DNA from 2 places in the Hydrogenophaga taeniospiralis genome. Region 1 is predicted to be linked to the other one. Evidence: riboswitches for the same ligand, from Rfam matches in the RefSeq annotation. Region 1 holds a riboswitch; the other holds the start of a gene.
The links. Region 1 has a riboswitch for S-adenosylhomocysteine ahead of ahcY (adenosylhomocysteinase). Riboswitches for the same ligand answer to the same signal wherever they lie in the genome.
Positions count from the first base shown of each region.

Region 1 (5,808 bases):
GGGATTCGTCAGAGCGCCGTCGGGTGGACTCGTACCGGCAGGTTCGTCTTCAAGGCCTGAGCAACACCACCTGGGCCGTGCCGGACTGGACCAGCCCGATGGCCGCTGCGGCGGCGCGGCTGAGGTCGATGACACGGCCCTTGGCGAAGGGACCGCGGTCGTTGATGCGCACCACCACCTCCTGGCCGCTGCCCAGGTGGCGCACCCGCACCCGTGTGCCGAACGGCAGGGTCTTGTGGGCGGCCGTCAGCGCATGCATGTCGAACGGCTCGCCGCTGGCGGTGCGCCGGCCCTGGAACTGCTGGCCATACCAGGAGGCCATGCCGCGCTCGATCTCACCGCCGCCCGGCCCGTCCCATGGCCCACCGGGCAACCCCAGGTCGGGCAGCGACGGCTCGCGCGTGGTGGAGCAACCACCCAGCCACAGCGCCGTGGCCAGGGTCAGCAGCAGCGCGGCCCGCGAGTTCATGACAACCGCAGGCGCTGCACGATCTCCACCGTCGCGGCGCTCTGGTTCATGGTGTAGAAGTGCAGCCCGGGCACGCCGGCGCGGTGCAGGCGATCGCACAGGTCGCTCACCACGTCCAGCCCGAAGGCCTTGATGGACGCGGTGTCGTCGCCATAGGCCTGCAGGCGCATGCGGATCCAGCGCGGAATCTCGGCGCCGCAGGCGTCGGAGAAGCGCATCAGCTGGGTGGAGCTGGTGATGGGCATGATGCCCGGCACCACCGGCACGTCCACGCCCTGCTGGCGCAGGTCGTCCATGTAGCGGAAGTAGGCGTCGCTGTTGAAGAAGTACTGGGTGATGCCCGAGTTCGCGCCGGCCCGGACCTTGGCCACGAACGCGTCCAGGTCGGCCTGCGGCGACTTGGCCTGCGGGTGGGTTTCCGGGTAGGCCGCCACCTCGATGTGGAACTGGTCGCCGGTTTCGGCGCGCACGAAGGCCACCAGATCGCTGGCGTAGCGGAACTCGCCGCCCAGGCCGTAGCCGCTGGGCAGATCGCCGCGCAGGGCCACCAGGCGGTGAATGCCGGCACCCGCATAGGCCGCGAGCCGCTCGCGGATGGACTCGCGCGACTGGCCGATGCAGCTCAGGTGCGGCGCCGCCGAGCAGCCCTCGGCCATGATCTCGGTCACGGCCTGCAGCGTGCCGTCCTGCGTGGAGCCGCCGGCGCCAAAGGTGACCGAGCAGAACTCGGGCTTGAGCGCGTAGAGCCGCTGGCGCACGGCGCGCAGCTTCTCGGCGCCGTCGGGTGTCTTGGGCGGAAAAAACTCGAAACTCAGTGGCAGAGCCATGGTGTTGCCTCAGTGGGGTGGCACGGGGCGCCGGCCTCAGACCGTGCGCCGCGCCCAGACAAAAAATTCGCGGTTGCCGTCACCGCCGGTGATGGCGCTTTCAAAATAGTCCTGCATCGCCAGCCCGTTGTCCAGGCAGGCCTGTTCGATTCGCTCGCGCACCCGTGCGTAGCTCGTGGCGCTCTTCACCAGGCCGCCCTTGCCGATGTGTTCGGGCTGCAGCTCGAACTGCGGCTTGACCAACATCAGCAAGTCGCCACCGCCTTTCAACAGCGGCACGATGGCCGGCCACACCAGGGTCTGCGAGATGAACGACAGGTCGCCCACGATCAGGTCGAACGGTGCCGCGGCGGCCTCGCCACCGGCTTGCGCCAGGTGCTCCGCCGTGAGTTCGCGGGCGTTGCATTTTTCGATGCAGACCACGCGCGCATCGCCGTGCAACTTGGGGTGCAGCTGACCCTGCCCGACATCGACGCCCACCACCTGCGCGGCGCCGCGCTGCAGCAGGCAGTCGGTGAAGCCACCGCTGCTCTGGCCCACGTCCAGACAACGCAGACCGGTCACATCGATGCCGCCGTGCAGGAGCGCGCCTTCCAGCTTCAGGCCGCCACGCGACACGAAACGCGACTCCGCCGTGTCCAGCAGCTCCAGCTCCACCGTCTCACGCAGTTCGTCGCCGTTTTTGGTGACGGCCTTCCAGTCGCCACCGGCCAGGCGCCAGCGCACGCCAGCGGCGATCAGCCGCTGGGCCTGCGAGCGCGAAGCGGCGAGGCCGCGTTCGACGAGAAGTTGATCAGCACGCATGAGCTGTAGATTTCCAGAGGAACCGCCACGTCAACGACACGCGGCCAGCGGCCGAAAGGCCACGCGCCGCCCCAGGGCGCCGCGGAACCGGCTTCGCCGGGCCGCCAGCGCCGCCCCCTGGGGAGTGACGCCGAAGGCGGCGCGGGGGGATCAATACCTATACGTGTCGGGCTTGTACGGGCCTTGCTTGGGCACGCCGATGTACGCCGCCTGCTCGTCGCTCAGCTCGCTCAGCATCGCGCCCACCTTCTTCAGGTGCAGGCGCGCGACCTTCTCGTCCAGGTGCTTGGGCAGCACGTAGACCTTGCCCACGTCGTAGCCTTCGGGGTGGGTGAACAGCTCGATCTGGGCGATGGTCTGGTTGGCGAAGCTCGACGACATCACGAAGCTGGGGTGGCCGGTGCCGCAGCCCAGGTTCACCAGCCGGCCCTTGGCCAGCAGGATGATCTTCTTGCCGTCCGGGAAGATCACGTGGTCCACCTGGGGCTTGATCTCTTCCCACTGGCACTTTTCTTCCAGCTTGGCGACCTGGATCTCGTTGTCGAAGTGGCCGATGTTGCAGACGATGGCCTGGTCCTTCATGGCGGCCATGTGCTCGAAGGTGATCACGTCGCGGTTGCCGGTGGTGGTCACGAAGATGTCGGCCTTGTCGGCGGCGTACTCCATGGTCACGACCTTGTAGCCTTCCATCGCGGCCTGCAGGGCGTTGATGGGGTCGATCTCGGTCACCCAGACCTGGGCGGAGAGGGCGCGCAGGGCCTGGGCCGAGCCCTTGCCCACGTCGCCGTAGCCGGCCACGCAAGCCACCTTGCCGGCGATCATCACGTCGGTGGCGCGCTTGATGCCGTCCACCAGGCTCTCGCGGCAGCCGTAGAGGTTGTCGAACTTGCTCTTGGTCACCGAGTCGTTCACGTTGATGGCGCGGAACAGCAGCGTGCCCTTGGCCGACATCTCCTTCAGGCGGTGCACGCCCGTGGTGGTCTCTTCGGTCACGCCGATGATCTGGGCGCTCTTGCGGCTGTACCAGGTGCTGTCCTCGGCCAGCTTGGCCTTGATGGCGGCGAACAGGATGCGCTCTTCTTCGCTGCCCGGGTGGGCCAGCACGGACAGGTCTTTTTCGGCGCGCTTGCCCAGATGCATCAGCAGCGTGGCGTCACCGCCGTCGTCCAGGATCATGTTCGGGCCTTCGCCTTCACTGCCCTTGGGGCCAAAGTCGAAGATGCGGTGGGTGTAGTCCCAGTAGTCGACCAGGGTCTCGCCCTTGACGGCGAACACCGGCGTGCCGGCGGCGGCGATGGCGGCAGCGGCGTGGTCCTGCGTGGAGAAGATGTTGCACGAGGCCCAGCGCACTTCGGCGCCCAGGGCCTGCAGGGTCTCGATCAGCACGGCCGTCTGGATGGTCATGTGCAGCGAGCCGGTGATGCGCGCGCCCTTGAGCGATTGCTTGGGCGCGAATTCTTCGCGGATGGCCATCAGACCGGGCATTTCGGTCTCGGCGATGCGGATTTCCTTGCGGCCCCAGTCGGCCAGGCCGATGTCGGTGATGGCGCAGTCGGTCAGATTGGCCGATGCAGCGGCGGCGGGAATGCGTGCGTTCATGGTTCGCTCCTGAGAAGGTTGAATGAACCACCCCACGCGCGAAACGGGAATAAAAAAGCCCATCGCACGGAAGTGGATGAGCGTCGTTGCATGGATTTCCGAGCCTCACGCCCCGCGCTGACCGGTGGTCAGGGGTGCGCTGCAACGCTCCTCGGATGGCAACGATTCTAACGCAGGCGCCCGTTTTGGCTATCTGCGAAACTGGCGGGCCTTTATGACCCATCCCCCGCTATCCGACTGGCCGCTGGCCGAGCGCGCGCGCATCCACGGCGTGCTCACCGACATCGACGACACGCTCACCACCGAGGGCGTGATCACGCCCGACGCCCTGGCCGCCCTGCACGCGCTGCGCGCCGCCGGCCTGCCGGTGTTCGCCATCACCGGGCGCCCGGCGGGCTGGAGCGAGGCCTTTGCCCTGGCCTGGCCGGTGAACGCCATCGTGGCGGAGAACGGTGCCGTGGCGCTGTGGCGCGGCGCCGATGGCGCGCTGTGCAAGGCCTGGCTGCAGGACGAGGCCACCCGCCGCGCGAACTTCGCGCAACTGCAGGCGGTGGCGCAAAACATCCTGACCACACTGCCACACACCCGCTTGTCGCAGGACAGCCCGGGGCGCGAGACCGACATCGCCATCGACCACAGCGAGTTCGCCCACCTGGACGACGCGTCGATCCACGCGGTGGTGCGCCTCATGCGGGCCGGTGGCCTGAACGCCACGGTCAGCTCCATCCACATCAACGGCTGGATCGGCGGACACGACAAGCTCGCCGGCGCGCGATGGATCGTGCGCAGCCACCTGGCGGTCGAGCTCGACGCCGAGCTCGACCGCTGGGTCTACGTGGGCGACTCCACCAACGACGCGCGCATGTTCGGCCACTTTGCGCACAGCGTGGGCGTGGCCAACGTGGCGCGCTTCTGGGACCAGCTGACGCACCGCCCGCGCTACGTGACGCCAGGCGAACGCGGCGCGGGCTTCGCCGAGCTGGCACACGCTGTGCTCACCGCGAAGGCGATCGCATGATCGAACACCCGCTGCCGCCCGGCCACGGCGGCTCGCCCCTGCCCGCCGCCGCCCCGGCCCGTGCCCGGCTCGGCCTGGTGGCCATCTTCGGCGCCACCTTCTTCGAGCTGGTGGGCTATTTCATGCTGCTGCCGCTGCTGCTGTTGCGGCTCAAGGGCGACGGCGTGTCCACCACGCTGGCCGGGCTGTTCGCGGCCAGCGGCTGGGTGGGCGTGTTTCTCATCACGCCGTTCGCCTCGGCCATCACCCAGCGGCTCGGGCGCCGGCCCACGCTGTGGCTGTCGGCGCTGATCCCGGTGATCTCCACCACCGGCTTTCTGCTCACCGACTGGCTGCCCGCGTGGTTCGTGCTGGACTTCATCGCCGGCGCGGCCTCGGGCCTGCGCTGGGTGCTGGCCGAGGCGGTGGTGGCCGAGTTCGCGCCGCCCCTGAAGCGCGGCCGCATGGTGGGCCTGTTCGAGACCATGGTGGGCACCACCTTCGTGATCGGCCCTGCCCTGCTCGCCGTGCTGGGGCCGCAGAACCCGGCGGCGCTGTGGCTGGTGCTGGCCAGCCTGTTCATCGGCCTGCTGTGGAGCCTGGCGATCCCTCCGCTGCCGCGCGCGGTCGACGCCCACAGCGCGCGCGTGGGCCTGCACGGCGTGTGGCATGCGCTGCGCGCGCACCCGCTGATCATGGCGGTGGGCTTCGTCGGTGGTTTCTTCGAAAGCGGGCTCACCTCCATCCTGCCGCTGTACGGCCTGAGCCTGGGTCTGGGCGTCGCGGCGGCGGCCTTGCTGGTCTCGGCCAGCGGCCTGGGCAGCGCACTCATGATGCTGCCCGCCGGCCTGCTGGCCGATCGGCTGGGCGGCCTCCCGCGCTGGGGCGGCGCCCACCGCGCGCGGCTGGCGATCATGCGCGCCTGCGCGCTGGTCACGCTGGCGGCCACGGCGCTCATTCCCTTCGTGGCCGGCACGCCCTGGCTGGCGGCGGCGGTGGCCTTCTTCTGGGGCGGCGCGGGTGGCAGCCTTTACACGCTGGCGATGATCGACATCGGCTCGCGCGAAGAGGGCATCACCCTGGTCAACAGCACCGCCGTGCTGGTGCTGTCG
Region 1 is NZ_JAHBAG010000001.1:78,238-84,045, forward strand. It holds gene KIH07_RS00330 (septal ring lytic transglycosylase RlpA family protein) at 50-469, opposite strand; gene metF (methylenetetrahydrofolate reductase [NAD(P)H]) at 466-1,296, opposite strand; gene KIH07_RS00340 (TlyA family RNA methyltransferase) at 1,333-2,100, opposite strand; gene ahcY (adenosylhomocysteinase) at 2,251-3,699, opposite strand; S-adenosyl-L-homocysteine riboswitch at 3,771-3,858, opposite strand; gene KIH07_RS00350 (HAD-IIB family hydrolase) at 3,914-4,717, shown strand; gene KIH07_RS00355 (MFS transporter) at 4,714-5,808, shown strand, end outside.

Region 2 (5,808 bases), 850 kb from region 1:
CAGCCAGGTGAGCAGGTAATAGCCGCGGCACGACTGGCCGTAGCCGCTGTTCATCGCGTCTTCGTAAAACACGGCCGTCTCGGCGCCCGACAAGCCGGCCTTGCCCAGCGCGTCGGTAAAGGTGGCCTTGAGCGCCTGCAGGCCCTCGGGCGTGGAGGTGGCGAGAAAGGTGAACACCTCGCGCAGGTTCACCGCGCCGGGAATGTGGCCTGCGGCAAAGGTGTCGGCGTCGCGCGTGTCGATGATCACCACCGGTTCGGCGGCTTGCAGCGTGGCGAGTTGATCGGGTGCGATCAGGGTGGCTTCAATGCTCATGGGGACCTCTTGAAAAGGGCAAAGGCAGGATGGCCTGGGTGCTCTTTTGCAACGGTCGTGCCAGGGCGGCGCGCAGTTAGGTCAACGTGCGGAAGCTGTTGATTTTTATGGATTTATGGAGATTTGCGCAGAAGTTCGCCGGGGATGCCGCTGCTGGCGATTGCCACTGTGTCGACACAATGTCAACACAGTGGCGGTGCTTCAAGGTGCTTTCGGTTGGGGGCTGGGGTTTGTTGTTTGGGGCTCGAGGGCAATGCCAGGATTCGACCCGTAGCGGTCTTCCGGCAATGGCTCTCATAGCAGTCATCCCGGTTGCAGCGGTCAGCAGGTTCTGACATTGCAACTGCGTGCTTCCCAGTAAACTGCCCAACGGCTCGCGCGCCCGATCTGTCAAGCCGCTCAGGCACAGAGACACCAATCGGGTTTGTCGGATCTGTTAAACCTGTTCATTCAATCGGTATGTGACGCTACTGCGTTGATTTCAAATGCATTTTGGAATGTCATGAGACTTTGTTTAACGGCAGCGGTTGTGGGTATCCGGCGATTTGCCGTTTAAATCAAAGTTAAACGTCATGCAACTGCACGAAGTTATCGCTGGGCTGAGTGAGTGTTCGGACGAAACCTTGATTTTTGCCGAGCGCGTAGACGGTCAGTTTCGCTCAGGGTCGGCTGCAGTTGCGCTTGTACTGTCTGAGGCTGAACTTTCCCGCCCATGGCGCGAAGTCGCCGCCGAACGAGCTCCTGGCATGGAGTATTTTTTGGAGGCGTCAATCGTTCTAGAGATGCTGACTGAATGGCGGGTTAACCAGTCGATACAACTGCTGGACCTTCCTTCATTAGTCGAGAGAATTATTTACTATGCTGAAAATGACGTTTAACACTTCGGCCCACACGGACAAGCAACATCAGGTTGCCGCTTCGCGGCGTGTATTGTTCGCCGTTGGCCTCCAACGTTGGGCGCTCTTATGACGGTCCCGCAAAAGTTAATTGATGATTTCGAGCAGCTAAGAGAGTGCCTAATCAATGTGCGGCGAGACTACAACACGTATAACGCCCTCTACTGCGATGAGAACAGATCGCTGCTGACAGCTATTGCCCCCACCTTCTTCACTGACGTTGCTGAAATCCTGCAACGCGACTGGATTCTCCAGGTGGTCAAACTGATAGACCCTGCTGTCACTGCGGTCCGCGGGAAAGACAGAGAGAACCTCACCGTTCAACTCTTAAACCAACAGCTTGAAGACGAATCCCTATTAACTGATGAGATTCGCAGCAGAGCGAAAGCCATCCTTGACTATGGAGAACTTCTGAAGCCAGCTCGACACCGAATCCTTGCACACCGAGATCGGGAATGCCATTTCAAAGGCATTGCCATGGGGGCATCAACAAATGAGCAGCTGAAAGAGTTTGTGCAAAACATACAGGACTACAGCGACTTTGTTGGCATCCAAATCGGTGTGGGACCCTTGGACTTCTCGTCATCGGGCTGCAAAGGGGATGTCTATGACCTTCTCCAGTATTTGCGAAAATCTCAACGCGCCCAACCCATCATTCCACCGGACGCTGCGCGATGAGGCCGCGCAGCGCCGGTGAATTCAAACGTTTGACGGCATGAGCGACGTGCGCACACAGATTTCCGCGCTAGCCGATGGAATGGCAGACCTTTGTCAGGACATTAGCGTCCGCGATGACAAACAGCGCGGCCCATTTGTCTTGGCGTTTGGGCTCAAGAACGTACACTCACTCGAGCTCCGCAAAGTCGAGGATGGGTTTGAGCTGGAGCTATGGCATGGAGCGACATACGACGTCGAATTCGTGGCGGATAGCTTGCGGCTCAAGACGCCCGGTGAGGCGCTTGAGCGCGCGCGAGGGTGGCTGAAAAATGATGCCGTCAACATCTCGCTGGAGCAGACGCGTGAGGGATAAAGGGCCAAGCTCAGACAGCGGCGTGCGCGCCGCTCAGCGCAACCGGTGAACGGCGGCGTTACCGAATGAGCGATGGCCGCTCCTGGCCAATGAGCAACATGCGCGCCCCTCGGCACGCAACCAGTTCGACCCGTCGTCTATCCGCAAACCAAGTCGTCAGCATCCAGCGCCGGCGGGCGCATCAGGTCTTCGTCGATGCCCATGACCGCGCTGGCCCGTTCGACGGCCCGCCACAACAAGCGCGGCATCTTCAAAATTTCGTCAGGCGTGTCGGCCTGTGCGATCCAGCTGCTGATCTGTTGGTGCTCATCGGGGGTCAGCAATGCCAGGTTCAGCATCTCGTCAATGGTTTTCATGGCGGCTTCTGTCAAATCTTGGGGAACAGCGCTGATGCTGTCACACATCCCGAGCGCTGGCTTTCACGGCCACCTTTCACCCCGGTCTTCACCGCAACCCCGCCTTGCGCAGCCGGTAGCCAAACTGCCGAAGCGTGAGCCCCAGGCTTTGCGCCGCACGCGACTGGTTGCCTTGGTGGCGGGTCAGCGCGTCTTGCAGCGTCTGGGCGTTGTGTGAGCCAGCGCTCTGGTAGTCGCGCACCAGCCCTGCGCCTGCGGGCAGGGCGGGCGGGATCGGTGCCGAGGCTGGCGCGGGGCGGGCATCGCCCAGCGCCTCGGGCATGAAGCGCTCCAGCGCCGCGGCCGTCACCAGCGTGTGGTCGGCCAGCAGCACCAGGCGCTCGATCAGGTTGCCCAGCTCGCGGATGTTGCCGGGCCAGTCGTGCGCCTCCAGCCGCGCCAGCGCGTCGGGCGCGAGGTTGACGTTGCGCTGGTGCGCCTGGTTGGCGCGGCTCACGAAATGCAGCGCCAGCGCGCGCACGTCTTCGCGCCGCTCGCGCAGGCTGGGCAGGCGGATCGGGATCACGTTGAGGCGGTAATACAGGTCCTGCCGGAAGCCGCCGGCCTGCACCTCGCGCGCCAGGTCGCGGTTGGTGGCCGCGACCAGCCGCACGTCGATGCGGATCTCGCGCGTGCCGCCCAGGCGCACCAGCGTGCCTTCCTGCAGCGTGCGCAGCAGCTTGCTCTGCATGGCCAGCGGCAGCTCGCCGATCTCGTCCAGAAAGATGGTGCCGCTGTTGGCCTGCTCGAACCAGCCCGCGCGCGCCGTGCTCGCGCCGGTGAAGGCGCCGCGCTCGTAGCCGAACAGTTCGGACTCGAACAGCGTGTCGGGAATGGCCGAGCAGTTGACCTTGATGAAGGGCTGGTCGCGCCGGCCGCTGGCCAGGTGCACCGCGCGGGCAAACAGCTCCTTGCCGGTGCCCGACTCGCCCAGCAGCAGCACCGTGGCCTGCGACTGCGAGACGCGCTCCAGCTCGCCCAGCGCCCGCAGCAGCGCGGGCGAGCGGCCGATCAGCCCGTAGCGCGCGCTGCCCAGGTCGATCGCACGCTCCAGCGCCTCGTTGCGCGCGGCCAGCTGGCGCCGCTCTTCGGCCACCAGCTGCTCCAGCTGCAGCAGCTGGCCGGCCAGCGTGGCCAGGATGCGCAGCAGCGCCAGGTCGTCGTTCAGGTGCCGCTGGCGGCTGCGGATGCGGTGGCAGGCCAGCACGCCCACGGTGGCGCCGTTGACCTCGATCGGCAGCGCGATGAAGGCCACGGTCTGCGGCGGCAGCTGGGCGCGCGCCACGGTGCGAAAGAGGAACAAGGGCTCGGCGTCCACGTCCTGCACGATGGCCGGCAGGCCGCTGGCCAGCACGCGGCCGGTGATGCCCTCGCCCCAGCGGAACACGCCGCGCGCCGCCTCTTCGGCGGTGAGGCCGTAGGCGTGGCGAATGGAGGCGGTGCGCTCCGCGCCCGGCGCCGCCTCGTCGGCCAGCACCATGCGCCCCCGGTTCAGGCCCAGCAGCTCGCTCATCAAATGCAGCATCTCGCGCAACACAAAAGCCGGCGCCAGGCTGCGGCCCACGAGCTTCATCACCTCGCGCATGAGCAGCAGCTCCTGGGCGTGCCAGTCGGTGCCGGGGGTGTCGGGGTCTGTGCGGTGGGGTGGCATGGGCGTGGAGTGGTTGGCGGGAGCACAAGCAAACATCGCACCAGTGCCGTGCCTGGCGCCGTTGGCGGCTAAAATCACCCCCTCTCAAGGAGCGCTGCAGCGCCGGGGGCATCGGCCAGATGCCCGCACCCGGTGTCAGGCTTGAGACGTCGGGGCCACACGGCCCTGGCTGGTCGTACAGACCCCCAACGGCGCTCACCAGTTTTTGCCCGCAACCCTGGTGAGCCTCATGTCCGTTGTTTCCGATTCCACCGTTTCCGCCCCGTCCCACGCCGCCGCCGTGCCGCCCATGCTGCTGTCCGGCCTGGAGCCGCTGCGCATTGGCGCAGGCAGCCTGTTCGTGAACGTGGGCGAACGCACCAACGTCACCGGCTCCAAGGCCTTCGCCCGCATGATCCTGAACGGCGAGTACGAGCAGGCGCTGGCCGTGGCGCGCCAGCAGGTGGAGAACGGCGCGCAGGTGATCGACATCAACATGGACGAGGCCATGCTCGACAGCAAGGCCGCGATGGTGAAGTTCCTGAACCTGATCGCGGGCGAGCCCGACATCGCGCGCGTGCCGGTGATGGTGGACAGCTCCAAGTGGGAGGTGATCGAAGCCGGCCTGCGCTGCGTGCAGGGCAAGGGCGTCGTCAACTCGATCAGCATGAAAGAAGGCGTGGACGAGTTCAAGCGCCAGGCGCGGCTGGTGAAGCGCTACGGCGCGGCGGCCGTGGTGATGGCCTTCGACGAAAAGGGCCAGGCCGACACCTACGAGCGCAAGGTCGAGATCTGCGAGCGCGCCTACCGCATCCTGGTGGACGAGGTGGGCTTCCCGCCCGAAGACATCATCTTCGACCCCAACATCTTCGCCATCGCCACCGGCATCGAAGAGCACAACAACTACGCGGTCGATTTCATCAACGCCACGCGCTGGATCAAGCAGCACCTGCCGGGCGCCAAGGTGAGCGGCGGCGTGTCCAACGTGTCGTTCAGCTTCCGCGGCAACGACCCGGTGCGCGAGGCGATCCACACCGTGTTCCTGTACCACGCGATCCAGGCCGGCATGGACATGGGCATCGTCAACGCGGGCATGGTGGGCGTGTACGACGAGCTGGAGCCTGAACTGCGCGAGCGTGTTGAGGACGTGGTGCTGAACCGCCGCCCAGACGCCGGCGAGCGCCTGGTGGAGGTGGCCGAGACCGCCAAGAGCGGTGCCAAGGACGAGAGCAAGAAGAACGAGTGGCGTGCGCTGCCGATCCGCGAGCGCCTGAGCCACGCGCTGGTGCGCGGCATGAACGAGTTCATCAGCGAAGACACCGAAGAGATGTGGCGCGAGATCGAGCGCGAGGGCGGGCGCCCGCTCAACGTGATCGAAGGCCCGCTGATGGACGGCATGAACGTGGTCGGCGACCTGTTTGGCCAGGGCAAGATGTTCCTGCCCCAGGTGGTGAAGAGCGCGCGCGTGATGAAGCAGGCCGTGGCCCACCTGCTGCCCTACATCGAGGCAGAGAAACTGGCGCAGCAGGCCGCGGGCGCGGA
Region 2 is NZ_JAHBAG010000001.1:924,740-930,547, forward strand. It holds gene KIH07_RS04485 (sulfurtransferase) at 1-315, opposite strand, end outside; gene KIH07_RS04490 (hypothetical protein) at 888-1,193, shown strand; gene KIH07_RS04495 (hypothetical protein) at 1,281-1,889, shown strand; gene KIH07_RS04500 (hypothetical protein) at 1,927-2,241, shown strand; gene KIH07_RS04505 (hypothetical protein) at 2,379-2,597, opposite strand; gene KIH07_RS04510 (sigma 54-interacting transcriptional regulator) at 2,686-4,287, opposite strand; S-adenosyl-L-homocysteine riboswitch at 4,368-4,491, shown strand; gene metH (methionine synthase) at 4,517-5,808, shown strand, end outside.
Region 2: another riboswitch for S-adenosylhomocysteine. It lies ahead of metH (methionine synthase); the one in region 1 lies ahead of ahcY (adenosylhomocysteinase).